3 regions of the Pseudomonas rossensis genome follow, and region 2 is predicted to be linked to each of the others. Evidence: predicted binding sites of a transcription regulator. Region 2 holds the regulator's gene; each other region holds the start of a gene.

What was found. The regulator sigma-54, encoded in region 2, starts transcription at its own class of promoters, with help from an activator protein. The targets are predictions, from matches to a motif close to ANTGGCATNNANNTTGCTNT.
Positions count from the first base shown of each region.
Region 1: a site for sigma-54 is predicted at 2,782-2,801, ahead of glnK (P-II family nitrogen regulator). Genes of this name have one in related genera too.
Region 3: a site for sigma-54 is predicted at 3,659-3,678, ahead of glnA (glutamate--ammonia ligase). Genes of this name have one in related genera too.

Region 1 is NZ_JBBWCB010000048.1:6,760-17,137, forward strand. Features, by position in the region: gene WLY71_RS14840 (YifB family Mg chelatase-like AAA ATPase) at 1-698, opposite strand, end outside; gene WLY71_RS14845 (HigA family addiction module antitoxin) at 1,122-1,385, shown strand; gene WLY71_RS14850 (BRO-N domain-containing protein) at 1,397-1,918, opposite strand; gene WLY71_RS14855 (accessory factor UbiK family protein) at 2,328-2,588, opposite strand; gene glnK (P-II family nitrogen regulator) at 3,007-3,345, shown strand; gene WLY71_RS14865 (ammonium transporter) at 3,381-4,718, shown strand; gene WLY71_RS14870 (secondary thiamine-phosphate synthase enzyme YjbQ) at 4,934-5,359, shown strand; gene sutA (transcriptional regulator SutA) at 5,462-5,782, shown strand; gene WLY71_RS14880 (HAD family hydrolase) at 5,968-6,675, opposite strand; gene xerC (tyrosine recombinase XerC) at 6,672-7,571, opposite strand; gene WLY71_RS14890 (DUF484 family protein) at 7,574-8,299, opposite strand; gene dapF (diaminopimelate epimerase) at 8,313-9,143, opposite strand; gene lysA (diaminopimelate decarboxylase) at 9,148-10,378, opposite strand, start outside.
Region 2 is NZ_JBBWCB010000030.1:7,334-17,711, forward strand. Features, by position in the region: gene WLY71_RS10740 (ATP-binding cassette domain-containing protein) at 1-123, opposite strand, end outside; gene WLY71_RS10745 (KpsF/GutQ family sugar-phosphate isomerase) at 400-1,374, shown strand; gene WLY71_RS10750 (KdsC family phosphatase) at 1,374-1,898, shown strand; gene lptC (LPS export ABC transporter periplasmic protein LptC) at 1,906-2,478, shown strand; gene lptA (lipopolysaccharide transport periplasmic protein LptA) at 2,465-3,013, shown strand; gene lptB (LPS export ABC transporter ATP-binding protein) at 3,013-3,738, shown strand; gene WLY71_RS10770 (RNA polymerase factor sigma-54) at 3,923-5,416, shown strand; gene hpf (ribosome hibernation-promoting factor, HPF/YfiA family) at 5,491-5,799, shown strand; gene ptsN (PTS IIA-like nitrogen regulatory protein PtsN) at 5,812-6,276, shown strand; gene rapZ (RNase adapter RapZ) at 6,279-7,136, shown strand; gene WLY71_RS10790 (HPr family phosphocarrier protein) at 7,152-7,427, shown strand; gene WLY71_RS10795 (ZIP family metal transporter) at 7,587-8,480, opposite strand; gene WLY71_RS10800 (superoxide dismutase) at 8,511-9,122, opposite strand; gene WLY71_RS10805 (DUF2753 family protein) at 9,124-9,552, opposite strand; gene WLY71_RS10810 (class II fumarate hydratase) at 9,580-10,378, opposite strand, start outside.
Region 3 is NZ_JBBWCB010000002.1:43,581-53,958, reverse strand. Features, by position in the region: gene typA (translational GTPase TypA) at 30-1,850, opposite strand; gene thiI (tRNA uracil 4-sulfurtransferase ThiI) at 1,990-3,444, opposite strand; gene glnA (glutamate--ammonia ligase) at 3,775-5,181, shown strand; gene WLY71_RS01070 (hypothetical protein) at 5,354-5,941, shown strand; gene WLY71_RS01065 (DUF4124 domain-containing protein) at 6,008-6,517, shown strand; gene WLY71_RS01060 (DUF4124 domain-containing protein) at 6,514-7,137, shown strand; gene glnL (nitrogen regulation protein NR(II)) at 7,363-8,448, shown strand; gene ntrC (nitrogen regulation protein NR(I)) at 8,445-9,881, shown strand; gene WLY71_RS01045 (hypothetical protein) at 10,273-10,378, opposite strand, start outside.

The DNA of each region.
Region 1 (10,378 bases), on a different contig from region 2:
CCAGGTAAACGGCTCGCCAACAGGGTTTTTCCTGTTCCCGGTGGACCGCTGAACAAAAGGTTATGAGCCCCTGCCGCCGCAATCAGCAACGCACGCTTGGCTGAGAGTTGGCCCTGCACTTCATTTAAATCGGGATAGGGTTTGCTGGCGTAGAGCAATCCATTGGAAACATAAGGTTCAACCGGCGTGTGGCCATTGAAATGCGCGACCGCTTCGAGCAAATGATCCACCGCGATCACCTTCAACCCCGACGCCAGGCACGCTTCCTCGGCATTCGCCCGCGGCACCATCAACGAGCGTCCGGCCTTGCGTGCGGCCAGCGCTGCCGGCAACACTCCCCGAACTGCCCGCACCGCGCCTGACAGCGCCAACTCCCCCAGGCACTCCACATCATCCAGCGTCAGAGTCGGCACCTGCACACTGGCTGCCAGAATCCCCAAGGCAATCGCCAGGTCGAAGCGCCCGCCGTCTTTTGGCAGGTCGGCGGGCGCGAGATTCAGCGTGATGCGCCGCGCCGGAAACTGCAGGCCCGAGTTGATGATCGCACTGCGTACTCGATCCTTGCTTTCCTTCACTGCTGCCTCCGGCAAACCGACCATCGTCAGCGATGGCAAGCCATTGGCCAGATGGACTTCGACGGTTACCGCGGGCGCATCCACGCCAATCTGGGCGCGGCTGTGGACGATGGAGAGGGACATGGTCGTTCCTTGAGCTGAAGAGCACCGCTTCCTGCGGTTTTTGAAGGGTAGTTGTGAGGTAGCGCTTGAGCTTGGTAATTCAGGCGCAAAACTTTCGCAGAATGTTGCTGGCCAAAGCCGTAACGCGATCTGTAGCAGCTGGCGGAGCCTGCGTTCGGCTGCGCAGCAGTCGTGAAACCGAATTGCTCGGTTTACCTGACGTAGCGCGTGCTCTGATTTTACGACTGCTGCGCAGCCGAACGCAGGCTCCGCCAGCTGCTACAAAGGTTGCGTCGGGGCTGGCATTGTTTGTCAGGCGTTACGAGAGCTGGTTTTTGTAGGACTGGTCCGAGATGGATGAAGGGGTCGGTGAAAGCGCACTAGCGCTATTGTGTGATCGAGGGGCTACTTATGATCACGACTGATCGAGTCCTCGGAGGAAAAATGAACACTATTGGAATGCGGCCGATTCATCCTGGCGAAATCCTTGAAAAGGAGTTTCTTGAGCCGTTGGGCATTACTGCGGCGGGTTTGGCTTGCTCGCTGAGTGAGTTCGAAGTTGAGATATGTCACCTGGTGGCGCAGAGCAGAGGTGTCGGTCCTGACCTTGCAAAGAGGTTATCCATCCACCTGAAGACCACGCCCGAGTTCTGGCTGAACCTGCAATCGAGCTACGATCTGCGCAGGACCGATATCGAGCGTGGTTGAGGTTCGAATGCTTACAGCGATTGCAGCGCTCGCGTAGCTCTTTTCCACCACGGCAGATTGACCGCACGCGATGCCTGCTCGCCACTCGGCAACATCTGCGGAACGTCTTGCAGCCGAATCCACGGCTGGTTATTCCAGTGCAACAAACTCAACGATATCTCCGGCCAGTTCAGCAGGCTCAGGATCGGGCGTTCGATTGAGGTGGGTTGCTGGGCGTCTCTGAGGGCTGGGACGACGTCGTGGGTTAGCCATTCGCGCAGCGCCCGATATTCGGGGCAGTAGTGGTAGACGAGTAGTGCGTAGACGCCGGATTCGCTGATCATCAGGGTGTTTTCGATGCTGCCGTGGATGAGCATTCGTAATGTTTGGTGTTGGTCGGGATCGAGTTTGCGGACGGCGCGTTCGTCGAGGTAGAGGCGCAATAGACGGCCTAGATCTCGGGCGCTAAACCAGGCCTGGTTTTCCAACAGCAGGGCGTGGAGATGGAGTTTGTGGCGGGTGAAGACTTGGGGGATTAGATAGTTTTCTTCCATGGTGCAGTTCTCGGGATCAAATGAAGAAAACTGCCTCTGATCGTCGCCAAACGAAAAGGGTGGCAGCCATGCGCGGGTTGGCGAACCGGTGACGCCCGAAAACCGGCAGACCCGAAGGTCTCCCACGCATAGCCGCCATAATTCGAGATGGGAACGTCGGGGTCTTCCGGGTCGCCAAACCCAGAGCTGAACATTCAGCTGGGGATGAGCATAGAAACTGGAGGCCTTACGACGCAATCGGACGGCGGTGTGATTTTTGTAGGACGTTGCCGAGAATGTGGCGGGGCGGAAGATCAAAAGATCGCAGCCTTCGGCAGCTCCTACAGGGGTGGTCTGTCTCGTGTGGGATGGCTGGTAGACCGAGGCGACTCCATTCGCGGGCAAGCCCGCTCCCACAGGGAATGTGGTGTTATTCGGAAGGTGGATTGAGCTTCGCTTCCAGCTCCGCAACCTTCGCCTCAAGACTTTCCAACCGTGCACGAGTCCGTGCGAGCACAACCATCTGGCTATCAAACTCTTCCCGGCTCACCAGATCCAGCTTGCTGAAGCCGCTCTGCAACAGAGCCTTGAACTGGCTTTCGATTTCGCTTTTCGGTAGCGGGGTGTCGCCGCTGAAGAGGCGGGAGGCGGTGCCGCTCAGGGCATCGAGGAAGTCTTTGGGCGCGAGCATGGGAAATGTCCTGTCAAACAATGGCGGGCAGTGTATCACGCAGTGTCTATAGTCAATCTCGCAGTCAAGGGTGCACGCTTTTCGCGCATGCGGATGGACGGCCGCGCACTGTTGTTGTGCGTATCCGTCGAGCCATGGGAGCGAAGCAACTTGCGGCAGCGGCCAAGGGCCTGAAATCAGTGGGTTTCGGCGAGATGGCAAGCTTTCTGCTTAGTCGGTAGTGACCCATGCACTGATGCAGTCGCTGCGACGAATGCAGTGCGCCAAGCGGAACGGGGAAGTGTTTCGTGCGGAGTGGTTAGCAGGCGTCGGACGGGCAGGTAAGGCCGACGATGCGTTACAAAGCCAGGCACTGCGCTTAGACTTGAGTCGGGTTTGTTTTCCTGGGGCAAGTCCACCAATTCGGGAGAGAGTTTTCATGAAGCTAGTCACTGCCATCATCAAGCCGTTCAAACTGGACGACGTACGCGAGTCGCTGTCCGAGATCGGCGTGCAGGGCATTACCGTTACTGAAGTCAAAGGCTTCGGTCGGCAGAAGGGTCACACCGAGCTGTATCGCGGCGCGGAATACGTGGTCGATTTCCTGCCAAAGGTGAAGATTGATGTCGCCATTGACGACAAGGATCTTGACCGGGTTATCGAGGCGATAACCAAGGCTGCCAACACCGGCAAGATCGGTGACGGCAAGATCTTCGTGGTCAATCTGGAACAGGCGATTCGCATCCGTACCGGCGAAACCGATACCGACGCAATCTAGGCCGCCACACACCCAACGCCCCAGGAGAAAACAATATGACTCTGCGTACATTCGCAGGGCTAGGAGCCCTGTTGTCCCTCGTAATGCCCAGCCTGGCTATGGCGGCAGACGAAGTGGCGGCCCCAGTCCTCAACTCCGGCGACACCGCCTGGATGATGACCTCGACAGCCCTCGTGCTGTTCATGACCATTCCCGGCCTCGCGCTGTTCTACGGCGGCATGGTTCGCTCCAAAAACATTCTTTCCGTGATGATGCAGTGCTTTGCCATTACCGGTCTGATCAGCATTCTGTGGGTCATTTATGGCTACAGCATCGCGTTCGACACCACCGGCATGGAGCAGGGCGTCGTCAACTTCAACTCATTCTTCGGCGGCATGGGCAAGGCATTCCTTGCCGGTGTCACGCCATCGAGCCTGACCGGTCCCGCGGCGCTGTTCCCTGAGGCGGTGTTCATCACCTTCCAGATGACCTTCGCCATCATCACCCCTGCGCTGATCGTCGGTGCCTTCGCCGAGCGGATGAAGTTCTCCGCCATGCTGATCTTCATGGGCGTCTGGTTCACCCTGGTTTATGCACCGATTGCGCACATGGTCTGGTCCGGTAACGGCGGCCTGATGTGGGACTGGGGCGTGCTGGACTTCGCTGGCGGCACCGTGGTGCACATCAACGCCGGTGTGGCCGGTCTGATTGCCTGCCTGGTACTGGGCAAACGCAAAGGCTTCCCGACCACCCCGATGGCGCCGCACAACCTCGGTTACACCCTGATGGGCGCTGCAATGCTGTGGGTTGGCTGGTTCGGCTTCAACGCCGGTTCCGCTGCTGCGGCCAACGGCACTGCCGGTATGGCGATGCTGGTGACCCAGATCGCAACTGCCGCCGCTGCATTGGGCTGGATGTTCGCCGAGTGGATCACGCACGGCAAACCAAGTGCTCTGGGTATCGCTTCGGGTGTTGTGGCCGGTCTGGTTGCAATCACGCCAGCCGCTGGCACCGTGGGCCCGATGGGCGCTCTGGTCATCGGTCTGGCAGCCGGCGTGGCGTGCTTCTTCTGCGCCACTACCCTGAAACGCAAACTCGGCTATGACGACTCCCTGGACGCCTTTGGCGTACACGGTATCGGCGGTATCCTCGGCGCGATCCTGACCGGTGTCTTCGCCGCTCCGGCCCTGGGTGGCTTCGGCACCGTCACCGACATCGGTGCACAGGTCTGGATTCAGATGAAAGGCGTGGGCTTCACGGTGATCTACACCGCGATCGTCACCTACATCATCCTCAAGGTCCTGGACGCCGTCATGGGTCTGCGTATCACTGAGGAAGAAGAGGCGGTCGGTATCGATCTGGCACTGCACAACGAACGCGGCTACAACTTGTAAGTACGCGCACAAAAAAACTTGCCCGGCTTGCCGGGCATTTTTTTGTCTGGAGTTTGTCAGTGAAGGAACTGCTGAAAGGTTTTTTCGTACACGTTTAGTGGCGTTTACGACGGGCGTTTTTCTGCGGCCAATGGCTTACATGATTGAAGGAATATTAGGGCCTTTGTTTTTTCCCAGAGCGCGCTAGAATGCGCCCCGAACGTGCGGAGAACTGTATGTGGCAACAGACTCTGATTACCCTGCGGGCGAGGCCCCGGGGCTTTCATCTGGTAACGGACGAGTTACTCGCCGGCCTGCCTGAACTCAAGGCATGTCGGGTCGGTCTTTTGCATTTGTGGCTGCAGCATACCTCGGCGTCGTTGACCATCAACGAGAACGCCGATCCGGCGGTACGTCGCGACTTCGAACGATTTTTCAATCGTCTGATCCCACAAGGAACAGACGGCTATGAGCATAACGACGAAGGCCTGGACGACCTCCCGGCGCACTTCAAGGCCAGCGTGCTTGGCTGTCAGCTCAGTTTGCCGATTTCGGCAGGCCGACTGGCGCTGGGAACCTGGCAAGGCGTTTATCTGGGCGAGCACCGTGATCATGGCGGTGCCCGTAAAGTCCTCGCCACCGTGCACGGTGAAGGGGCATAAACCGCTGGTTGCCAGCGGTTGTTGAATTTTTTCCGGCGGCCATCGACAGATGGCGAAGCTGGGCTATAACTAATCTGCTTTTCGCAAGTCATGAGGTAGAACATGAGCGACGATGATCTGGAAAACGACGACCTCGAAGTAGGCGACGACGAAACCGAAGAAGGTCTGGAAACAGCAGCGGAAGACGTTGCTGACGACGATGGCGGTGAAGCGCCCGTTCCGACCGCCAAAGGCAAAGCCAAGGCAGCGGTATCGGTCGATGAGCTGCCGAGCGTCGAAGCGAAAAACAAGGAGCGTGATGCTCTGGCGCGGGCCATGGAAGAGTTCCTGGCCAAGGGCGGCAAGGTGCAGGAAGTGGAGGCCAATGTGGTCGCCGATCCGCCCAAGAAGCCTGACAACAAGTACGGCAGCCGGCCTATCTAAGCGCCTGCCCTTGCTTGCTGAAAAAGCCCGCCGTCGCTGCGGGCTTTTTCATGGGTGAAACAAAATTTGAAGTCTGCGGTGATCCTTGTGGGAGCGGGCTTGCCCGCGATGGCGACGTCACATTCACAATTGTTGTCGCCTGACACACCGCTATCGCGGGCAAGCCCGCTCCCACAGGTTTTGTATTAGGCTGAGGTCGTATTCCACCTAGCCAACAACGCCGGCAACTCGCTCAGGCTGCGAATCTCGGCATCCGGTGCCTTCTCGGCTTCCCAAACCTTGCCAGCCGGGTTAAACCAGATCGCCCGCAATCCCGCCTGCTGGGCGCCGGCAATGTCGTCACCCGGATGATCGCCGATATGCACGGCCGTTTCAGCCGTCGCCCCCCCCCGTTGCAACGCCTCATGAAACAGTCGCACATCCGGCTTGCCGATGCCGATGTCTTCGGCGCACAAGGCAAACTTGAAGTAGTCCGCCAGCCCTAACCGGCGCACATCGGCGTTGCCATTGGTGATCACGCCGAGGGCGTAGTGATTGGCCAGCGTCTCGAGGGTCGGTTGCACCTCCGGGAAGATTTCCAGCTGATGCCGGGCATGCAGAAACACTTCAAAACTCTGATCGGCCAGGTCTGCGGCCTGATCATGGCTGTAACCGGCTTCTTCCAGCGCATGGAACAAGACGCGGCGGCGCAGGGCGCTGATGCGGTGCTTGAGGCCCGGCTCACTGCTCAGGATCCGCTCGCGAATCGCCCACAAATGCTCCACCGGCACGGCGCCCAGATTTGGTGCATGTTCGGTCAGCCATTCACGCAATATGGCTTCGGCGCTGACGATCACCGGGGCGGTGTCCCACAGGGTGTCGTCGAGGTCGAAGGTGATCAATTGGATTCTCATGACTCATCGCCTTTGATTCGTTTGGCCCGTGGATGGGCGCTGTCGTAAACCGTCGCCAAGTGCTGGAAGTCCAGGTGGGTGTAGATCTGGGTGGTTTTGATGTCCGAGTGACCGAGCAATTCCTGAACCGCCCGCAGGTCCTGGGACGACTCCAGCAAATGGCTGGCGAAGGAGTGCCGCAGCATGTGCGGATGCAGGTTCTGTCCCAGTTCGCGTTCGCCAGCGGCTTTAACCCGCACCTGAATCGCCCGTGGGCCGAGGCGCCGGCCTAGCTGGCTGACAAACACCGCGTCGTCCGCCGGGTTGGTCATGGCGCGTAGCGGAAGCCACAGCTCCAGCGCTTCGCGTGCTTTTTTGCCGACCGGCAGCAGTCGGGTCTTGCTGCCCTTGCCGAGCACTTGAACCATGCCGTCGGCCAGGTCCAGCTGATCCAGATTGAGCCCGGTCAGTTCTGAAAGCCGCAAACCTGAGGAATAGAACAGTTCCAGAATCGCCTGATCCCGCCGCGCCAGGAAATCATCCTCCACCGCGCCCTCAAGCAGTTGCAGTGCGCGGTCGGTGTCGAGGGTTTTTGGCAGCCGACGTTCGCCCTTCGGCGGCGCCAGGCCGTTGGCCGGGTCGTGATCGCAGAGGCCTTCGCGGTTCAGATAGTGATAGAGCCCGCGCACCGCCGACAGCAGCCGCGCCAGGCTGCGCGAAGATTGGCCCTGTGAGTGCAGGCGTGCGATCAGGCTGCGCAGGCGCTGGATGTCCAGGGCCGCCCAACTGCTGATGTTCTGTTTGACGCACCAGCCCAGCACTTTGTCGAGGTCGCGGCGGTAGGCGTACAGCGTGTGAGGCGACACCTGCCGCTCACTGCGCAGGTGTTCGCAGTAAGCGTCCAGTTGCCGTTCCACGATCAGCGTACCGAGCGCAGGGAGGTGTTGACCCGTGGCAGCACGCGGCCCATGACTTCGGCGATGTAACTGAGGAACAGCGTGCCCACCGAGCTCTTGTAGTGCTGCGGGTCGCGGCTGGCGATGGCCAGGACGCCGTGGATGCCTTGGTAGCTGATGGCGACGACGGCGGTGGAGCCGATCTGTTTGCGCTGCTCTTCGCCAAACAGGAAGTCCAGTTCGTGTTCACGCAGGCTGCCGCTGACGCTTTTGTCTTCCGAGAGCAAGCCGCCGATGGCCGTTTGCGCGTCGGCATGGGTCACCCAGCGACCCACCGGCATCGGGTTGTCACCCAGCAGGATCAGGCTGACGAAGGGCACCTGGAAGTCCTGGCGCAGACTGTCTTCGACGCTGATCACCACGTCTTCCAGGCTGGTGGCGTCCATCAGCGCGAGAATCAGGCGGCGGGTCTTGTCGAAAAGGCGGTCGTTGTCGCGGGCCACGTCCATCAAGTGAGAGAGGCGATGCCGCAACTCGATATTGCGGTCGCGCAGGATGGTCATCTGCCGTTCGACCAGCGAAATGGTGTCGCCGCGCTGGTGCGGAATGCGCAAGGTTGCGAGCAGTTCTTCATGCTCGACGAAGAAATCCGGATGAGCCTCCAGGTACGCGGCAATCGCCGCCGCCTCAAGGCTTTCGGAAGGGGATTCGTCGGGCTGTAGGGCGGGAACCTGGGGCTTATCTTTCATGGATTCGACTCTCTCAAAGACGCACTTGTCCTTCATAAACGCGTACTGCCGGGCCGGTCATCATGACCGGTTGGCCAGGGCCTGCCCATTCAATGAACAGACGCCCGCCGGGCAGGTCGATCAATAGCGGCGAATCCATCCACCCCTGGCTGATCGCGGCCACTGCGGCAGCGCAAGCGCCGGTTCCGCAGGCCTGGGTTTCCCCGGCCCCGCGTTCCCAGACGCGCAGCTGCGCACGGTTGCGGTCGATGACCTGGAGAAAACCGACATTGACCCGCGCCGGGAAGCGCGGATGATTTTCGATTTTCGGCCCCAGTTCATGCACCGGCGCGTTGTTGATATCGCTGACCCGCAGCACGGCATGGGGGTTGCCCATGGACACGGCGGCCAGTTCGACTGCAATACCGTCGACGTCAACCTGATAACTCAGGGCCTGTTCCGGCGCGTCGAACGGAATGTCGGCCGGCACCAGGCGCGGTGCGCCCATGTTGACACCGATCTGCCCGTCGCTGCGGATATCCAGTTCGATGATGCCGCTTTTGGTCTCGACGCGGATCTGCCGTTTCGCGGTCAGGCGCTTGTCGAGCACGAATCGCGCGAAGCAGCGCGCACCGTTGCCGCACTGTTCCACTTCGGAGCCGTCGGCGTTGAAGATCCGATAGCGGAAATCCACGTCCGGGTTGCTGGGCGCTTCGACGATCAGCAACTGGTCGAAACCGATACCCGTATGCCGATCGCCCCATTGCTTGGCGTGTTTGGGCAGGATGTGCGCATGCTGGCTGACCAGGTCGAGGACCATGAAGTCATTGCCCAGGCCGTGCATCTTGGTAAAACGCAGCAGCATGGTTTTACTCCGGCAGCAGGCTTTCGCCAGCAAACAACTCGGCTACCGTCTCACGGCGACGCACTTCAAATGCCTGATCACCGTCCACCAACACTTCAGCGGCACGGCCGCGGGTGTTGTAGTTGGAACTCATGACAAACCCATAGGCACCGGCCGAATGCACGGCCAGCAGGTCGCCTTCTTCCAGGGCCAACTGGCGATCCTTGGCCAGGAAGTCGCCGGTCTCGCAGATCGGCCCGACGATGTCGTAGGCACGGGCAACGGAATTGCGCGGGCGCACGGCGGTGACGTCCATCCAGGCCTGGTACAGCGCCGGGCGGATCAGGTCGTTCATGGCCGCGTCGACGATGGCGAAGTCTTTGTGTTCGGTGTGCTTGAGGTACTCGACCTGGGTCAGCAGCACGCCGGCGTTGGCGACGATGAAGCGGCCCGGTTCGAACACCAGCGCCAGGTCGCGACCGTCGAGACGCTCGCGCACGGCTTTGATGTAGTCGGCAGCCAATGGCGGCTCTTCATCGCGATAACGCACGCCCAAGCCACCACCGAGATCGATGTGGTGCAGATAAATGCCGCAATCGCCGAGGCGGTCGACCAGGCCCAGCAGGCGGTCGAGGGCATCGATGAACGGCGGCAGGGTGGTCAGTTGCGAACCGATGTGGCAATCGACACCGACCACTTCCAGGTTTGGCAGTTGGGCGGCGCGGATGTACACGTCTTCGGCGTCGGCGATGGCGATGCCGAACTTGTTCTCTTTAAGACCGGTGGAAATGTACGGGTGGGTGCCGGCGTCGACATCCGGGTTCACTCGCAGCGAGATTGGCGCGCGAACGCCCAGCTCGGCGGCGACCAGTTGCAGACGTTCCAGCTCATCGGTGGATTCGACGTTGAAGCAATGCACACCGACTTCCAGGGCGCGACGCATGTCATCACGGGTCTTGCCGACACCGGAGAACACGATCTTGTCGGCGCTGCCGCCAGCGGCCAGTACGCGTTCCAGTTCGCCACGGGAGACGATGTCGAAACCGGCGCCCAAACGCGCCAGGACATTCAGTACACCCAGGTTGGAGTTGGCCTTGACCGCAAAACAGACCAGGTGCGGCATGCCGGCCAGCGCATCGGCGTAAGCCAGGTACTGGGCTTCGATGTGTGCACGGGAGTAGACGTAGGTCGGTGTGCCAAAGCGTTCGGCGATGGCGGACAGGGCAACACCTTCCGCGAACAGCTCACCGTCACGG
Region 2 (10,378 bases):
CCCCATGATGCCGGTGACCTTGCCGCGCGGGATACGTATATCGACGTTATTGAAAATGCTGCGCGTTCCGCGCTTGAAGGTCAGTCCCTTCAGCTCGACCGCGTAGGCTTTATCGGCACTCATCTAAACTCCTTGCGATGCAGCCTCTCACTCGGACGCCTGACTTTCTGGCGAAAGCACATACCTCCCGGGCAGGCCGAACTGGCGGCGAACTATATCACTGCAAAGGCCAAGCGCCCAAGGCCCAAGCCGGGCCATGTTGAGGAACATGACGGGGTAAAAGCTTCTATTTAGGGGTATTCGGTAACATGGAATGACAAAGCGCGACGAACTTGCGTGAGGGTTTCGATCATTACCGTTATAATCGCCGCCTTTTCATCAGGCTATACGATTTCTGACATGAGCCAATCCAGCGACCTGATTCAATCAGCACAACGCACCATCCGCCTCGAACTGGAAGCCGTACAAGGCTTGTTGCCCCGTATCGACGCAGATTTCGTACGCGCTTGCGAGATGATTCTGGCCAGCAAAGGGCGCGTGGTTGTGGTCGGCATGGGCAAATCGGGGCACATCGGCAACAAGATCGCCGCCACCCTGGCCAGCACCGGCACCACGGCCTTTTTCGTGCACCCGGCCGAAGCCAGCCACGGCGATATGGGCATGATCACCCGCGACGACATCATCCTGGCGCTGTCGAACTCCGGCTCTACCAATGAAATCGTCACCCTGCTGCCGCTGATCAAACGCCTGGGCATTCAATTGATCAGCATGACCGGCAACCCTGATTCACCGCTGGCGAAGGCTGCCGAGGTCAACCTCAACGTGCACGTCGAGCACGAAGCCTGTCCGCTCAACCTGGCACCGACCTCGTCGACCACTGCCGCGCTGGTCATGGGCGACGCCCTGGCCGTTGCGCTGCTGGAAGCACGCGGTTTTACCGCTGAAGATTTCGCTTTTTCCCACCCCGGCGGCGCACTTGGCCGACGCCTGCTGCTGAAAGTGGAAACCGTCATGCACGCCGGCGCAGAACTGCCCCAAGTGCAACGTGGCACGCTACTCAAGGACGCCTTGATGGAAATGACCCGCAAGGGCCTGGGCATGACCGCGATTGTGGAGGCCGACGGCAAACTGGCCGGGATCTTCACCGACGGCGACTTGCGCCGCACCCTTGACCGGACCATCGACATCCACCATACGACCATCGACGAGGTCATGACTGTTCACGGCAAGACCGCCCGGGCCGATATGCTGGCAGCCGAAGCCCTGAAAATCATGGAAGACCATCGAATCAACGCGCTGGTAGTGGTGGACAAGGAGGACCGTCCGATCGGCGCCTTCAACCTGTCCGATCTGCTGCGTGCAGGAGTAATGTGATGAGCACCGACCTGTTGCAACGCGGCAAGAACATCAAACTGGCGGTTTTTGACGTCGATGGCGTACTGACCGACGGACGCCTGTACTTCCTCGAAGACGGCAGCGAATTCAAGACGTTCAACACCCTCGACGGCCAAGGCATCAAGATGTTGATGGCAGCCGGTGTGCAGACCGCTATCATCAGCGGCCGCAAGACCCCGGTAGTCGAGCGACGAGCGAAGAACCTCGGTATTCCACACGTGTACCAGGGGCGCGAAGACAAACTGGTGGTGCTCGACGAGCTTCTTGCCCAACTCAACCTAAGCTATGAGCAAGTCGCCTATCTCGGCGACGACCTGCCGGACCTGCCAGTGATTCGCCGCGTCGGCCTGGGTATGGCGGTGGCAAACGCTGCCAGTTTCGTCCGTGAACACGCCCACGGCATCACCCAGGCCCGCGGTGGCGAGGGTGCCGCTCGCGAATTCTGCGAATTGATCCTGCGCGCGCAGGGCCGCCTAGATGCGGCCAACGCCGCGTACCTGTGAGCCAACTATGCTGAGCAAAAAGATTCGCAAATTCCTGGTGTTCGGTTGCATCGCAGCGATATTCGCGGCGGTCGGCTACTGGAACATCAGCCCGGAACGCTTCCTCGATCAGCCGGTGGCAAAGATCGATGAAACCGCGATCGACTATTACGCGATCAACGCCCACAGCGTGCAGTACCTGCCGGACGGCAAACTGCAATACGAAATGACGTCCGACAAGGTTGAACACCTGAAAGCCACCGAAGTGACGCTGTTGACCAATCCCGACCTGAACATGTTCCGCGGCACCGAGTTCCCGTGGCACGTCCAGAGCGAGCACGGCGAAGTGAATCCCGACGGCACTCAGGTCGAACTGATTGACTCGGTGCGCATCACGCGCTTCGACGAGAAAAACCGCAAGACCCTGATTACCACCACCCGCATGACAGTGTTCCCGCAGCAGCAATATGCGCAGACCGAGCAACCCGTTAGAATCGACGGCGCTGGTGGTGTGTCGACTGGCAAGGGAATGAAAGCGTATTTGAAAGAAAGCAGGATACACCTGCTATCTAACGTAAGAGGACAGTATGAGGCTCGTTAAAACCCTCCCTATTTTGCTCGGTCTGAGCGCAGCACTGGGAAGCGTGAGCGCCTGGGCTCTGCCGAACGATCAAGAGCAGCCTATCCGCATCCAGGCCGACGATGCCCAACTGGACGACAAGAATGGTATTGCCACCTATAAAGGTGACGTGATCATTACCCAGGGCTCGATGATTGTTAAAGGCAATACTGTAACCATCACCCGCACCCCGGCCGGCGACATCGACGTGGTGACTTCGGTGGGCAATCTGGCCTACTTCGAGCAGATGCAGACGGCTGGCGACACCAAGCCGGTTCAGGGCTACGGAGTGACCATCCAGTACCACGCCTCGCAAAACCGCGTCGTATTGATCGATCGTGCCAAAGTCATCGACAAAGACAATAACGTCACCCAAGGCGAGAAAATCGTCTACGACACGGTCAAAAAGCTTGCGAGCGCCGGTCGCGCGACGGGCAACAAGGTCACCGAGTCGCGTCCGCGCATCGACATGGTGATCCAGCCGAAGAAGAAAACCGACGAGCAAAAGGCCCAGTAATGGCAACTCTGAAAGCTCAGCATCTGGCCAAGAGCTACAAGAGCCGCCAGGTCGTGCGTGACGTCAGCCTGTCGATCGACAGCGGTCAGATCGTCGGCCTGCTGGGTCCCAACGGCGCCGGCAAGACCACCTGCTTTTACATGATTGTCGGCCTGGTACAGGCCGATCAGGGCCGCGTACTGATCGACGACCTGGATGTCAGCCACCAGCCTATGCACGGTCGTGCGAAGGCCGGTATCGGCTATCTTCCGCAAGAAGCATCGATCTTCCGCAAACTCTCGGTAGCCGACAACATCATGGCGATCCTCGAGACCCGCAAGGAACTTGACAAGGTCGGTCGTCGCAAAGAGCTGGAAAGCCTGCTGCAGGAATTCCACATCAGCCACATCCGCGACAACCTCGGGATGAGCCTGTCCGGTGGTGAACGCCGCCGTGTGGAAATCGCCCGAGCACTGGCCACCAACCCGAAATTCATCCTGCTCGACGAACCGTTCGCAGGCGTGGACCCGATTTCGGTGGGCGACATCAAGCAGATCATCTATCACCTCAAGGCCAAGGGCATTGGGGTGCTGATCACTGACCACAACGTCCGTGAAACCCTGGATATCTGCGAAACCGCCTACATCGTCAACGATGGTCAGCTGATCGCCGAAGGTGACTCTGCCACCATCCTGGCCAACGACCTGGTCAAGGAAGTGTATCTGGGCCATGAGTTCCGCCTGTAAGCACTGAGGTGTCTGGCTGGTTGCTCGGGCGCTTGTCTCGATAAAAAATCAACATTTTTTTATTGTTACAGCGCTCTAGGCAAACGCTGCAGTTTCGGGCATATAATTTGCTTATGTTTGGCGCTCCGGCGCCCTGTAGTGGATGGCGCATGTGCGCCGGCGAATAAGGTGTTAAGCCCCTGCCATGAAACCATCGCTAGTCTTGAGAATGGGCCAGCAGCTGACGATGACACCGCAGCTGCAACAGGCCATCCGCCTGCTCCAATTGTCGACCCTGGACCTGCAACAGGAAATCCAGGAGGCCCTGGAGTCCAATCCGATGCTCGAACGCCAGGAAGAAGGCGACGACTTCGATAACGCCGACCCCTTGGCCGACAAAGCCGAACAGCCACCCAACGCCGATGTTTCGGAACCCTCCTACCAGGAAACCGCCCCGACGGTGGACAACCTCGAGGAAGGCGATTGGAACGAGCGCATTCCCAACGAACTGCCCGTCGACACCGCGTGGGAAGACGTCTACCAGACCAGCGCCAGCAGCCTGCCGAGCAACGATGACGACGAGTGGGATTTCACCACCCGTACATCGGCCGGCGAAAGCCTGCAAAGCCACTTGTTGTGGCAACTGAACCTGGCCCCGATGTCCGACACCGATCGCCTGATCGCCGTGACCCTGATCGACTGCATCAACAATCAGGGCTACCTGGACGAAACCCTCGAGGAGATTCTCGAAGCCTTCGACCCGGAACTGGACATCGAACTGGACGAAATCGAAGCCGTCCTGCACCGCATCCAGCAATTCGAACCCGCTGGCATCGGCGCCCGCAACCTGGGCGAATGCCTGCTGCTGCAATTGCGCCAGTTGCCCGCCAAGACGCCTTGGCTGGTCGAGGCCAAACGCCTGGTCACCGATTACATCGACCTGCTCGGCAGCCGCGATTACAGCCAGCTGATGCGTCGCATGAAGCTCAAGGAAGACGAACTGCGCCAAGTGATTGAACTGGTGCAGAGCCTCAACCCGCGCCCAGGCTCGCAAATCGAGTCCAGCGAAGCCGAATACGTCGTTCCCGACGTGATCGTACGCAAGGACAACGAGCGCTGGCTGGTGGAACTGAACCAGGAATCCGTGCCACGACTGCGGGTCAACGCTCAATACGCCGGTTTCGTGCGCCGCGCCGACACCAGTGCCGACAACACCTTCATGCGCAATCAGTTGCAAGAGGCCCGCTGGTTCATCAAGAGCCTGCAAAGCCGCAACGAAACCCTGATGAAAGTCGCCACTCAAATCGTCGAGCATCAGCGCGGCTTTCTTGAATACGGCGACGAAGCCATGAAACCGCTGGTCCTGCATGACATCGCCGAAGCGGTGGGCATGCACGAGTCGACGATTTCACGGGTGACTACGCAGAAATTCATGCATACCCCACGGGGCATATATGAACTGAAATACTTTTTCTCCAGCCACGTCAGCACCTCAGAGGGCGGTGAATGCTCGTCCACGGCGATCCGCGCGATCATCAAAAAACTGGTTGCCGCGGAAAATCAGAAAAAGCCGTTGAGTGACAGCAAGATCGCTGGTTTACTGGAGGCACAAGGCATTCAGGTGGCTCGCCGCACCGTCGCCAAGTACCGCGAATCCCTCGGGATCGCGCCTTCGAGCGAACGCAAGCGGTTGATGTAGAGCCACGCCACAGCGTTCCAGTGGCAGGCATTTCTGCCTGCCGCTTTATGCACTGGCAACGAAGGAGAAGCTGTATGCAAGTCAACATCAGTGGACACCAACTGGAAGTGACCGAACCTCTTCGCACCTACATCGGCGAAAAACTCGAACGATTAGAGAGGCATTTCGACAAGATCACCAACGTGCAGGTCACGATGACGGTCGAAAAGCTCAAGCAGAAAATCGAAGCCACGCTGCATATTCCCGGCAATGAAGTGGTCGCAAACGCGGAGCATACCGATATGTACGCGGCGATCGACGCACTGACCGACAAGCTGGATAAACAACTCAAAAAGCATAAGGAAAAGACCCAAAGCCTCCTCCAGGGCGCGACCGGTCGTTAACACTCCCAACCCATGATCCGACTTGAAAGCATCCTGACCCCCGGCCGTTCTCTCGTGAACGTGCCGGGCGGCAGTAAAAAGAAAGCCCTCGAGCAAATTGCCAACCTGATCGCCCGGGAAGTGCCGGATCTGGAGATGCAAGATGTCTTCGAGGCTTTGATTGCCCGTGAAAAACTCGGTTCCACCGGTTTTGGCAACGGCATCGCCATCCCACACTGCCGCCTGAAGGGTTGCACCTCGCCCATCAGTGCATTGATGCACCTTGACGCACCCATTGATTTCGACGCCATCGACGGCGCCCCGGTTGACCTGCTGTTCGTTCTGCTGGTCCCTGAGGCGGCTACCGATGCGCACCTGGAGTTACTGCGCCAGATCGCCAGCATGCTCGATCGCAAGGAAGTGCGCGAAAAACTGCGCAGCGCCCCGAGCAATGAAGCCTTGTATCAGGTTGTCCTGGACGAGCAAAACGGTCATTAATCATGCGCTTGATCATCGTCAGTGGCCGCTCCGGCTCAGGTAAAAGTACCGCACTCGATGTTCTCGAGGACAACGGCTACTACTGCATCGACAACCTGCCCGCCGGCCTGCTGCCGGAACTGGCCGAACGCGCGTTGATCCACACCGAACTGGCGCAACCGCTGGTTGCCGTATCGATCGATGCGCGTAACTTGCCGAGTCACTTGTCGCGGTTTCCCGAACTGCTGGAAGAAGTGCGCAGCCGGCATATCCAGTGTGATGTGCTTTATCTGGACGCCGACGAAGAAACCTTGCTCAAACGTTTCTCGGAAACCCGCCGTCGTCACCCGCTGAGCAATGCCAATCGCTCGCTGGCCGAGGCCATCAACGATGAGACCGCCCTGCTCGGGCCGATTGCCGACCTCGCCGATCTCAAAGTAAACACCACCAACCTGAACCTGTATCAGCTGCGAGATACCATCAAGCTGCGCCTGCTGAACCAGCCGGAACCCGGTACGGCGTTCCTGGTGGAGTCTTTCGGCTTCAAGCGTGGCATGCCGGTGGACGCTGATCTGGTATTCGACGTGCGCTGCCTGCCGAACCCTTACTGGAAGCCAGAGTTGCGCGATCAATCCGGGCTCGACCAACCGGTTGTCGAGTACCTGGCGGCACAGCCGGACGTCGAAGAGATGTTCCAGGACATCTCCACCTACTTGTTCAAGTGGCTACCCCGCTTTGCCGCCAGCAACCGCGCTTATGTCACCATTGCCATTGGCTGCACCGGCGGCCATCACCGCTCCGTCTACCTGACCGAACGTCTGGGCCAAGCCCTGCAAAAATCTCTGAAGAACGTCCAGGTTCGCCACCGCGACCTCAGCTAAAGGATTCACACCGCGATGCCTGCTCTGGAAATTGAAATCATCAACAAGCTGGGCCTGCATGCCCGCGCTTCTGCAAAATTCGTTGGCGTCGCCGGTGAGTTCAAGGATTGCACGATCAGAGTAGGACGCACGCCGGAATCCACGGTCGACGGAAAAAGCATCATGGCAATGATGATGCTCGCTGCGGGCAAGGGCACCAAAATCCACCTGAGCACCGAAGGTGAACAAGCTGATGAGGCGCTGCAGGCATTGGTGGATTTGATCAACGACTACTTCGGCGAAGGCGAATAACACTCGCCCTGTAGCAGCTGGCGAAGCCTGCGTTCGGCTGCGCAGCAGTCGTAAACCCTGCTCACGCGGTCTGCCTGACATACTGCGGAGCCCAATTTTACGACTGCTTCGCAGCCGAACGCAGCCTTCGGCAGCTGCTACATAGTTCGTGTTGAGCCGTTAAGCCAACGCCGTATCCATCACCATCATCAAGCAAAACCCGATCAGCAACCCAAGACTTGCAAGCTTGTCATGACCATTGCGGCGCGACTCGGGGATGACTTCATGGGTGACCACCAGCAACATTGCCCCGGCCGCCAGTGCCAACCCCAAGGGCAACAACAGTTCGGCCAGGCTCACTAGCCAGGCGCACAACAACGCGAAGACCGGCTCGACCAGACCTGACGCAGCACCAATCAGGAACGCCTTGACCCGCGACATCCCTGCCCCGGCCAAAACCAGCGCGATCACCAGACCTTCCGGCACATCCTGCAAGGCGATGCCCATGGCCAGGCTATCGGCGTCGGGCATGCCACCCCCCGCCGACACACCAACCGCCATGCCTTCGGGGATGTTGTGGGCGATGATGGCAAACACAAACAACCAGATACGCGGTGGAATCACTGGCCGTTCCAGAGTGCCAACCAACATTTCCGGGCTGGCCCCGGAGACCTTTCGATCCACCAGAAACAGCCCGAACGCACCCAGCATGATGCCGAAACTGATCAGTCCGCTGGCCGCCCAAGGCGTCAGCCCCAGGTCTTCAGCGGCAGAGATCCCCGGAACGATCAACGAAAACGCTGTCGCCGCGAGCATTACCCCGGCCCCGAAGCCGAGCAGCGTATCGCTGACCGTTTGGGGCATCCGTCGAATCACCAGCACGGGCACCGCGCCCAAGGCAGTGCCCAAAGCGCAGATCGCCCCGCCTTGCAGCGCGCGCAGCAGTTTCGGCTCGAGGTCCAGCCATGCCAAGCCTTGGGCAACCAATAACGTCATGCCTGCCAGCAGTAATAGCGATCCGAATGCGTAACGAAACATTCGTCCACTTCCGATCGCCAGTGTTTCAGTGCCCATAGCCAGCCTTGGATTGTTTTTGCAGAAGTCTTAAACCAGTGCAGCCTGATAGCGCGTAGCGACTTCAGGCCAATTGATCACGTTGTAGAACGCGTTGATGTATTCCGGCCGACGGTTCTGGTACTGCAGGTAATAAGCGTGCTCCCAGACATCCAGGCCGAGGATTGGCGTATTGCCGTTCATCAATGGACTGTCCTGATTGCCGCTGCTTTCAACGACCAGCGTCTTTTGCGGCGTCACACTGAGCCACGCCCAGCCGCTGCCGAAACGAGTCAGCGCGGCTTTGGTAAAGGCTTTCTTGAAACTGCTCAGGCCGCCCAGTTGCTCATCGATCGCCTCAGCCAGGGAGCCTTCAGGATTGCCGCCGCCGTTGGGCGCCATCACTTCCCAGAACAGCGAATGGTTGGCATGCCCGCCGCCCTGATTGATCACCGCCGCGCGCAGCTTCTCCGGCAGTTGCTGGACAGCTGACACGAGTTTCTCCACCGGCCACTCGGCAAACTCGGTGCCTTCCACCGCAGCGTTGAGGTTGTTGATGTAAGTCTGGTGGTGCTTGGTGTAGTGGATTTCCATGGTCTGCGCATCGATGTGCGGTTCCAGGGCGTCGTAGGCGTAGGGCAAGGCAGGCAAGGTAAAAGCCATTTCAATGAACTCCATGATGTAAAGGCGCAGGTGAGGCAGCGTCGATATGCAGCAAACGGTGGGTGCGCGGGTATTCGCCGTGTTCGCTGATGAAATTCAGCAGCTCGACGTAGGTTTTGCTGCTCTGGCGCAACGCTGCTTCACGCAGGGCCGGCGCCAGTCGTGGGTCCTGCATGGTCTGCAACAATCGCTGATGGATGGCGCACAGGTACTCGGCGCTCTCCTCAGGCTGGTTCAGACGCAAATGCAGATCCGCCAGGTTGTGGTGGGAAATCACGCAGGCCGCGACCGCCTCGTCGGCATCTGCCCAGCGCTCGAACAACACCTGGGCCAGCGCCAATGCCTGCAAGTAAGCCTCGCGGGCATCGACCAGTTCGCCCAGCATGAAACAGCGATTAGCCCTTTCGATCGTGCGTTTCCAGTGCTCCATGGTGAGCCTCCAAAGCGGTTGCGGTGATTACACGCCGCCTGCGGTGAGTTTTTCCGGGTCCAGCAAAACCTCAAGCTGGCTGCGGGTCAGGTCGGTGTGCTCCAGAGCGACATCGATCACCGGACGGCCCTGTTGATAGGCCTTCTTGGCGATCTCCGCAGCTTTTTGGTAACCAATGATCGGGTTGAGTGCGGTGACCAGGATCGGGTTACGCGACAGCGCTTCCTTGAGCCTGGCTTCGTTGACCTTGAAGCTGGCGATGGCCTTTTCACCCAGCAGATGGCTGGAGTTGGTCAGCAACTCGATGCTGCTCAGCAGGTTCTGGGCGATGATCGGCAGCATCACGTTCAGCTCGAAGTTGCCCGACTGACCGGCGATGGTGATAACCGTGTCATTGCCGATGACCTGAGCGGCGACCATGGCGGTCGCTTCCGGGATCACCGGGTTGACCTTGCCTGGCATGATCGAAGAACCCGGCTGCAAGGCTTCGAGCTCGATTTCACCAAGACCGGCCAGCGGGCCGGAGTTCATCCAGCGCAGGTCGTTGGCGATTTTCATCAGCGAAACGGCCGTGGCCTTGAGCTGACCGGAAACACTGACCGCCGTGTCCTGAGAGCCGATCAGCGCAAACAGATCCTCGCCCGGTTTGAATTGCATTTGGGTCAGCTTGCTCAGTTGCTCACTGAAACGCGCTGCAAATTGCGGATGAGCGTTGATTCCGGTGCCCACTGCCGTGCCGCCCTGAGCCAGGGATTGCAGACTCGGCAGCAGATCCTGCAGATGACCGATGTTGGCCTTGAGCTGCTGCGCCCAACCGCTGAGCACC
Region 3 (10,378 bases), on a different contig from region 2:
GTTTTTTTAGCTGTTAACTAAGTCGAGACTCAGTTACCGGCTTTCTTGGCAGCGCGGGTACGCTCGCTTTCGCCCAGGATCTTCTTACGAAGACGGATGGACTTAGGAGTGACTTCGCACAGTTCGTCTTCTTGCACGAACTCAAGAGCTTGTTCCAGGGTGAAACGGATAGGCGGAACCAGAGCGATGGTTTCGTCTTTACCCGAAGCACGCATGTTGTCGAGCTTCTTGCCTTTGGTTGGGTTAACGCCCAGGTCGTTGTCGCGGCTGTTGATGCCGACGATTTGACCTTCGTACACGTCTTCACCGTGACCCAGGAACAGTTTGCCGCGAGCTTGCAGGGTTTCCAGCGAGTAAGTCAGAGCCTTACCGGTAGCAACCGAAACCAGCACGCCGTTCTGACGGCCGGACATGTCGCCGGACTTCATCACGTCGTAACGGTCGAAGATCGAGGTCAGGATGCCTGCACCGGAGGTCAGGGTCAGGAACTCGTTACGGAAACCGATCAAGCCACGAGCCGGGATGTTGTACTCAAGGCGCACACGGCCCTTGCCATCCGGAACCATGTTGGTCAGGTCGCCCTTACGGATACCGATCTGTTCCATGATCGAACCTTGCGATTCTTCTGGCAGGTCGATGGTCACGTTTTCGTACGGTTCGTGCTTGACGCCGTCAACCATGCGGATGATCACTTCCGGACGACCAACACCCATTTCGAAGCCTTCGCGACGCATGGTTTCGATCAGTACCGAGAGGTGCAACTCACCACGGCCGGAGACTTTGAACTTGTCGGCGGTGTCGCCTTCTTCAACGCGCAGAGCAACGTTGTAGAGCAGTTCTTTGTCCAGACGTTCCTTGATGTTACGGCTGGTGACGAACTTGCCTTCACGACCGCAGAACGGCGAGTCGTTAACCTGGAAGGTCATGGAAACGGTTGGTTCGTCAACGGTCAGCGGCTTCATCGCTTCGACGTTCAGTGGGTCGCACAGAGTGTCGGAGATGAACAGCTGGTCGAAGCCGCTGATGCAGACGATGTCGCCGGCAGCTGCTTCGTCAACGTCGATACGGTGCAGACCGTGGTGACCCATCAGCTTCAGGATACGACCGTTACGGCGCTTGCCGTCGGCGTCGATAGCCACAACTTGAGTGTTCGGCTTGACGCGACCACGGGCGATACGGCCAACGCCGATAACACCCAGGAAGCTGTTGTAGTCCAGTGCCGAGATTTGCATCTGGAACGGACCGTCACGGTCAACTTTTGGAGCCGGTACGTGGTCAATGATCGCCTGGTACAGCGGGGTCATGTCTTCAGCCATGTCGGTGTGTTCCAGACCGGCAATGCCGTTCAGGGCCGAGGCGTAGACGACTTTGAAGTCCAGCTGTTCTTCGGTAGCACCGAGGTTGTCGAACAGGTCGAAGATCTGGTCCAGAACCCAGTCCGGACGCGCGCCTGGACGGTCAACCTTGTTGATGACCACGATTGGACGCAGGCCGGCTTCGAAAGCCTTCTTGGTCACGAAACGGGTTTGCGGCATAGGGCCGTCTTGAGCGTCAACCAGCAGCAGAACGGAGTCAACCATCGACATTACGCGTTCAACTTCGCCGCCGAAGTCGGCGTGGCCCGGGGTGTCCACGATGTTGATGTGGTGGCCGTTCCAGTTGATGGCGGTGTTTTTCGCCAGAATGGTAATACCGCGTTCTTTCTCCTGGTCGTTGGAGTCCATCACGCGCTCGTCGTTGAGCTCGTTGCGCTCCAGGGTGCCGGATTGACGCAAGAGTTTGTCTACCAGGGTGGTCTTACCATGGTCAACGTGAGCAATGATGGCGATGTTGCGTAGATTTTCGATCACTTGTGTATCTCGATCAGAGGATTCGGTGTGCTGACAAGTCTTGGCAGCGATTAACAGTAGAGTCCGGCAAAGCCGTTACAGCTTGACGGCGGCGTCGGGGGGCCGGTGACGCAGGCCACAGGCAAACAGCCCCGGGCACTTAGCTCGGTCGATAAACGCGCACATTGGCATGCCCCTCACTGAGCAAATGGTGGGCATGCAGGCGACTCATCACGCCTTTGTCGCAATACAGCAGGTACTGGCGAGTAGGGTCCAGTTCCTTGAAACGAGCGTTCAATGCATAAAACGGCATCGTTTGTACCTCAATGCCAACGAGTCCCAGCGGGTCGTCTTCAGCGGCATCCGGATGACGGATGTCGATGACGATCTGACCAGCCAGCGCTTCGCTGACTTCTTCGATCTGCAAATCCTGGCCCAATTCATCGATCACGCGATCGATCGGCACCAGTTTGGCGTTCTCGAGCGCACGCTCAAGTACTGCCATGTCGAACTGTTGTTCTTCGTACTCCACGCGTGGACGCTTGGCGTGGGTCTTGGGGTTCACCGAGATGACCCCGCAATATTCCGGCATGTGCTTGGCGAAGTCGGCAGTACCGATTTCGTTGGCCAGGTCGATGATGTCCTGCTTGTGACTGGCGATCAGCGGACGCAAGACCAGCTTGTCGGTCACGCAGTCGATCACGGACAGGTTCGGCAGCGTCTGGCTCGACACCTGGGAAATCGCTTCGCCGGTGACCAGCGCATCGATGTCCAGCCGATCGGCAATACGGGAAGCAGCGCGCAACATCATACGCTTCAAAACTACGCCCATATGACTGTTATCGACTTTACCGAGAATTTCTCCCAGTACTTCCTCGAACGGCACACTCACAAATAACACGCGTTGGGAGCTGCCGTACTTCTTCCAGATGAAGTGCGCGACTTCCATAACGCCCAGTTCATGGGCTCGTCCGCCCAGATTGAAGAAGCAGAAATGGCTCATCAGCCCTCGCCGCATGATCTGGTAAGCAGCAACGGTGGAATCGAAGCCGCCGGACATCAGCACAAGCGTCTGTTCCAGGGCACCCAGCGGATAACCGCCGATGCTGTTGTGCTGGCTGTGGATCACGAACAACCGTTTGTCGCGAATTTCGATGCGAACTTCGATTTCCGGGTCTTTCAGCGAGATTCCGGCGGCGCCGCACTGACGACGCAATTGGCTGCCGACGTATTTCTCGACGTCCATCGAACTGAATTCATGCTTGCCGGCACGCTTGCAGCGCACCGAAAAAATCTTCCCGGCCAACGCATCACCAAAGTGCTGCTTGCACTTGGCGACGATGTCGTCGAAGTCACCCAACGGGTATTCGTCGACCTGCAGGAAATGTGCGATGCCCGGCATGCAGCTCAGGCGCTCGGTCATCTCCTTCAGGGCTTTGGGCTCGCTGACCCGGGTTTCCAGCTCGAGATTGTCCCACACACCGTTCACCACCACAGCCGGGTCCAGGTCGCGGAGCACAGTACGGATGTTTTTGGCCAACTGGCGGATGAAACGCATCCGTACCGGGCGGCTCTTGATGGTGATCTCGGGGAAGACTTTTACGATTAGTTTCATGAAAACAGCGCGCGCTGGGCCAGCCGAAAAAGGGGGGCGCGGATTATAGCGGAAATTGCTCAAGGTTTAACCAGTTAATGTGCAGAAGGTTTTGCGCGCACCAAAACAGGTCATTTGTTGAATTTAACGCTACATTGTAGGGCGAGATTTTCCGCTTACAGATGCTTTGTGCCTTTATAAGCGTGAAATTGGCGCAAAAAACCCATGGTGGGGCACTGGCATGCAATTTGCTCCCTTGTGAGGTAGGTTGCCTTGGCAGAGTATTCGCGCCGGCATCACCCACATTCCAAGGGCATCCACTACTAAGCCCGAAGCCACCCGGAGGACACTATGTCGAAGTCGGTTCAACTCATCAAAGATCATGACGTCAAGTGGATTGATCTGCGCTTCACGGACACCAAAGGCACTCAGCACCACGTGACCATGCCGGCTCGCGACGCGCTGGATGAAGCTTTCTTCGAAGAAGGCAAAATGTTCGACGGTTCCTCCATCGCCGGCTGGAAAGGCATCGAAGCTTCCGACATGATCCTGCTGCCGGACGACAGCACTGCCGTTCTCGACCCGTTCACCGAAGACCCAACGCTGATCATCGTTTGCGACGTCATCGAGCCTTCGACCATGCAAGGCTACGATCGCGATCCACGTGCGATCGCCAAGCGTGCCGAGGAATACCTGAAGTCGACCGGTATCGGCGACACCGTTTTCGTTGGCCCGGAGCCTGAGTTCTTCATCTTCGACCAGGTTAAGTTCAAGTCGGACATTTCCGGCTCGATGTTCAAAATCTTCTCCGAACAAGGTTCGTGGATGTCCGACCAGGACATCGAAGGCGGCAACCATGGCCACCGTCCAGGTATCAAAGGCGGTTACTTCCCGGTTCCACCGTTTGACCACGACCACGAAATCCGTACCTCCATGTGCAACGCCATGGAAGAAATGGGCCTGGTCATCGAAGTTCACCACCACGAAGTGGCAACTGCCGGTCAGAACGAAATCGGTGTGAAGTTCAACACCCTGGTAGCCAAGGCTGACGAAGTTCAGACCCTGAAGTACTGCGTACACAACGTGGCTGTCGCTTATGGCCGCACCGCGACCTTCATGCCTAAGCCGCTGTACGGCGACAACGGTTCGGGTATGCACGTTCACCTGTCCATCGCCAAAGATGGCAAGAACACCTTCGCTGGCGAAGGCTATGCCGGCCTGTCCGATACCGCTCTGTTCTTCATCGGCGGCATCATCAAGCACGGTAAGGCCCTGAACGGCTTCACCAACCCGTCGACCAACTCCTACAAGCGTCTGGTCCCAGGTTTCGAAGCTCCGGTAATGCTGGCCTACTCGGCTCGCAACCGTTCCGCTTCGATCCGTATTCCTTACGTGTCCAGCCCTCGCGCTCGCCGTATCGAAGCTCGCTTCCCGGATCCGGCAGCCAACCCGTACCTGGCCTTCGCTGCACTGGTCATGGCCGGCCTGGACGGCATCCAGAACAAGATCCACCCTGGCGACGCAGCTGACAAAAACCTGTACGACCTGCCGCCTGAAGAGGCGAAAGAGATCCCACAAGTTTGCGGCAGCCTGAAAGAAGCCCTGGACGAGCTGGACAAAGGTCGTGCGTTCCTGACCAAAGGCGGCGTTTTCAGCGACGACTTCATCGACGCTTACATCGCTCTGAAAAGCGAAGAAGAAATCAAGGTACGTACCTTCGTACACCCACTGGAATACGAGCTGTACTACAGCTGCTGATCCGGTAGCGCCTGCGCAAGCGGCGTGACAAAAAAGAGGCCTCCTTCGGGAGGCCTTTTTTGTGGGCGGGAATTTTCAGGCAAAACGCTTTTGCATTTTTTTGAAAATAGTTCTGTGAAACTTTCAAGCAATTTTCATTTACTGTCCCGGGACTTTTCGGAAGGAACATCAGATGAAATCAGCATCAGCCTCTCTTTATTCGCTAGCGTTGTTTCTTGCGGCGCTAACACCTGCCTGGGCTGCGACTGAAAGTTCCCATTCCTCTGATCAGGGCAAACACTGGCTGGTGGAAAAAACTTCCGACGACAGCCGGTTTCAAACTGCCCTTCTCAGCGGAAATACGCGCTATGACGGCAAAACCGGCGAAGCCCTATTGGCGATAAGTTGTCATCCTGATAACCCGATGAGTATGTCCCTGACTATCCCGACACAGCGACTTGGCTTCAATGCCGATGATTATGAAGGCCCGGGCGCGCCGGCAAACGGACCATTGCGCCTGACAACCAGCACGCGCGCGCCCATCAGCTATCTGGTTAGCGGTTGGGGCTCAGTAAGGAGCCTGCAAGGAGATGGTTGGGTGTTTGAGTTTGGTATGACCATCAACAAGCGCGAGTTGCATTACTGGCTCACTGACACTGCCCATGGTCAACGTGTAACTTTGACACTGCCTTCCCGCAAGAGTGATACCCCACTGATTGCAGAGTTTGTATTGCCAGAAGACGACAGCGGGTTGCGCAAGGCTATCGGGCCTTGCCTGTAACCAACTATGCCAACCCACGCCCGTAACCTATGCTGCAATCCAACGCTTTCGTTTCTGGTCGATTTTATGGGTCGTGGTTTTCTACTGATGTTGCTGTTGATCGCCCTGCCCGCCGCAGCGCAGATCTACAAGTACACCGACGCCGACGGCAACACCGCCTATAGCAATCAACCGCCCGATGGCGTGAAGGCTCAGCCGGTCGAGTTGCCACCGCTTAACAGGGTTGAGCCCCAAGCCCCTTCTGCGCCATCTGTCGAAGCCACAAGTCGAGAACAGCCGCGCAGCGTTTACGAGGTGCTGGAGCTGACCAACTTACCCACTACCGAAGCGCTGCGTGCCAACAACGGCACCTTCACCGTCAACGTGCTGATCAAACCCCGCCTGCAAGGCCCTCATCTGTTCAGGCTGTTGCTGGACGATCAACCTTACGGCCAGCCGAGCAACGTGCCGATCCTGCAACTGGTGAACGTTGATCGCGGCACACACAGCCTCGCGGTGCAGGTGATCGACGGGGAAAACATCGTTCAACAAAGTCCCACCGTGACGTTCACCGTACAACGGGTGCATAAGCCGTGAGGCTGTGGTGGCTGCTGATCACCTGCTTGATCGCCCTGCCGGTGACGGCCGAGGTGTTCACCTACGTCGACGCTCAGGGCAATCGCGTCTACACCGACCAGCCAGGCTCCGGCAACGCCAAGCGCGTGCCGATGGCAACGAGCAATCGCATGTCCGCCAACCCAACCGGTGCTGCGCCGATGACAGCCCCGAAGAAAACCGAAGCCAAAGCGCTTTTCCACTACGACATGCTGAGAATCCTGGTGCCGGAGCCAGACGCCACGGTGCGCAGCAGTGCTGGCGAGACTATCGTCAGCGTTACCAGCGAACCCGGCCTGCAACGAGGCCATCGCTACCAACTGCTACTCGACGGCCAACCCACCGCAGCGCCCGGCCTGAGCCCGGTATTCGCCCTGAGCAACATCGATCGCGGCAGCCATAACCTCTCCGTGGAAATCCTCGACGAGCAGGGCCGAACGGTCGAGCGCACAGCCAACCAGCCGTTCCACATGCTGCGCATCTCCCTCGCGCAGAAACGCCAGGTCAAACCCTGCGCCCTCCCCGACTACGGCCAACGGCCGGAATGTCCGATCAAAGACAAACCCGCAGAAGAAAAAAATCCCTTCCTGCGCTTCTTCTAACGCCGCTCAGCTTTACGCACTATATTGGTGCAATAGGCTGCACCGTACCCACATTCCAACCCATTTTGGTTCGAAAGTACCCGTCAAAGCTGGCAGAACGCCACGCAAACGAGCGTCAAACGCCCGTTTCAGGCCTTAAACGCTTCTTTTCGGAGCCTTGGTTTGGTTTTTGCATTTTCCTCGTATCGGCGCGTTATTTACGCGCATGCTCCAAAAGAGGTCCTGATGACCATTAGTGACGCACTGCATCGATTGCTACTCGACAACCTGACCACCGCCACCATTCTGCTCGACGCCGAACTGCGCCTCGAGTACATGAACCCGGCAGCGGAGATGCTCCTGGCCATCAGCGGTCAGCGTAGCCATGGGCAGTTCATCAGTGAGTTGTTCACCGAATCTACCGAAGCGCTGAACTCCCTGCGCCAGGCGGTCGAGCAGGCCCACCCGTTCACCAAGCGCGAAGCGATGCTCACCGCCCTCACCGGCCAGACCCTGACCGTCGACTACGCGGTAACCCCGATCCTCGCCAACGGCGCCACGATGCTGTTGCTGGAAGTCCACCCCCGTGACCGTTTGCTGCGAATCACCAAGGAAGAAGCGCAACTGTCGAAGCAGGAAACCAGCAAGATGCTGGTGCGCGGCCTCGCTCACGAAATCAAGAATCCTCTCGGCGGGATACGCGGCGCAGCGCAATTGCTTGCCCGCGAGCTGCCGGAAGAAAGCCTGCGCGACTACACCAACGTGATCATTGAAGAGGCCGACCGCCTGCGCAATCTGGTCGATCGCATGCTCGGTTCCAATAAGCTGCCGTCACTGGCGATGTGCAACGTCCACGAAGTTCTGGAACGCGTTTGTCATCTGGTGGAGGCCGAAAGCCAGGGCTGCATCACTTTGGTGCGCGACTACGACCCAAGCATTCCCGACGTGTTGATCGACCGCGAACAAATGATTCAGGCCGTACTGAACATTGTGCGCAATGCGATGCAGGCCATCAGCAGCCAGAACGAGCTGCGCCTTGGCCGCATCAGCCTGCGCACCCGCGCCATGCGCCAGTTCACCATCGGCCACGTGCGCCATCGTCTGGTGACCAAGATCGAAATCATCGACAACGGCCCGGGCATTCCCGCGGAGTTGCAGGAAACCATCTTCTTTCCCATGGTCAGCGGCCGTCCGGACGGTACCGGGCTGGGCCTGGCCATTACCCAGAACATCATCAGCCAGCACCAGGGCCTGATCGAATGTGACAGCCATCCAGGCCACACCACCTTCTCGATCTTTCTGCCACTGGAACAAGGAGCCACATCGACATGAGCCGTAGTGAAACCGTGTGGATCGTCGATGACGACCGTTCTATCCGTTGGGTCCTGGAAAAAGCCTTGCAGCAAGAAGGCATGACCACGCAAAGCTTCGACAGCGCCGATGGCGTGATGAGCCGCCTGGCGCGCCAGCAGCCGGACGTGATCATTTCCGACATCCGCATGCCGGGTGCCAGTGGCCTGGACCTTCTGGCGCGGATTCGCGAACAACACCCACGGCTGCCGGTCATCATCATGACCGCTCACTCCGATCTGGACAGCGCTGTCGCGTCCTATCAGGGCGGCGCGTTTGAATACCTGCCAAAACCGTTCGACGTTGACGAAGCGGTGTCGCTGGTCAAACGCGCGAACCAGCACGCTCAGGAACAGCAAGGCCTGGAAGTCCCGGTCGCCTTGACCCGCACCCCGGAAATCATCGGTGAAGCGCCGGCGATGCAGGAAGTGTTTCGCGCCATCGGGCGCTTGAGCCACTCCAACATCACCGTGCTGATCAACGGCGAATCCGGTACCGGTAAAGAACTGGTGGCGCACGCACTGCACCGTCACAGTCCGCGTGCGGCTTCGCCGTTCATTGCGCTGAACATGGCGGCGATCCCGAAAGACCTGATGGAATCCGAGCTGTTCGGCCATGAGAAAGGCGCATTCACCGGCGCGGCCAACCTGCGACGCGGGCGCTTTGAGCAGGCTGACGGCGGCACGCTGTTCCTCGATGAAATCGGCGACATGCCGGCAGACACCCAGACTCGTTTGCTGCGGGTGTTGGCGGACGGCGAGTTCTACCGCGTCGGCGGCCATGTGCCAGTGAAGGTCGATGTGCGAATCATCGCCGCGACTCACCAGAATCTGGAAACCCTGGTGCACGCCGGGAAATTCCGTGAGGACTTGTTCCACCGCCTCAACGTGATCCGCATCCACATTCCACGGTTGTCGGACCGTCGCGAAGACATCCCGACCTTGGCCAAGCACTTCCTCAGCCGCGCCGCGCAAGAACTGGCGGTGGAGCCGAAGCTGCTGAAAAGCGAAACCGAGGAGTACCTGAAGAACCTGCCGTGGGGCGGCAACGTGCGTCAGCTGGAGAACACCTGCCGCTGGATCACGGTGATGGCTTCGGGTCGCGAAGTGCACATCAGCGACCTGCCGCCGGAGCTGCTGAACCTGCCGCAGGATTCGGCGCCGGTGACCAACTGGGAGCAAGCGCTGCGCCAGTGGGCCGATCAGGCGTTGGCTCGTGGCCAGTCGAGCCTGCTCGACAGCGCCGTGCCGGCCTTCGAACGGATCATGATCGAAACCGCCCTCAAACACACCGCCGGCCGCCGCCGCGATGCCGCCGTTTTGCTGGGCTGGGGGCGTAATACCCTGACTCGCAAGATCAAGGAATTGGGGATGAAGGTTGATGGTGGGGATGATGATGAAGGGGAAGAAGGCTAAGCAGCCTTTAGCTCTTCGCTGACAGTTACATCCAATCGCGAGCAAGCTCGCTCCCACAGTGGATTTCAGTGTTTTCACGATTGAGTGAACCCCCTGAACCCTGTGGGAGCGAGCTTGCTCGCGATGCTTTTGGGGCCATCGTGCACCGACTGAATGCACCGTGAACCGCAATCGCGCACGGCAACAGATCCGAAATCCCGCCGGCTTTCGCAATCGAACCCCTATCGAAAAAACACGAAAGCCCCGGAATACGGGGCTTTCGACGTTTCAGCGCGACATTCTGTATCAACTTGTTAAAACCTGGCACGCCCCCTGCAATAGTCCATTCAGTGATTCAGTTCACTACCCGGTTTCGGGGACCTTGGTACAGGCAGGCCGGGGATTCCCTCTTTTATTGCTCTCGGAGATGGATCTCCAGCCGCCAGCGGTCATCGACCTCGCTACCGGCCCACTCGCCCTGCAGTGGCCGAGCCGCCACCACCGTCAGCAACAATCCC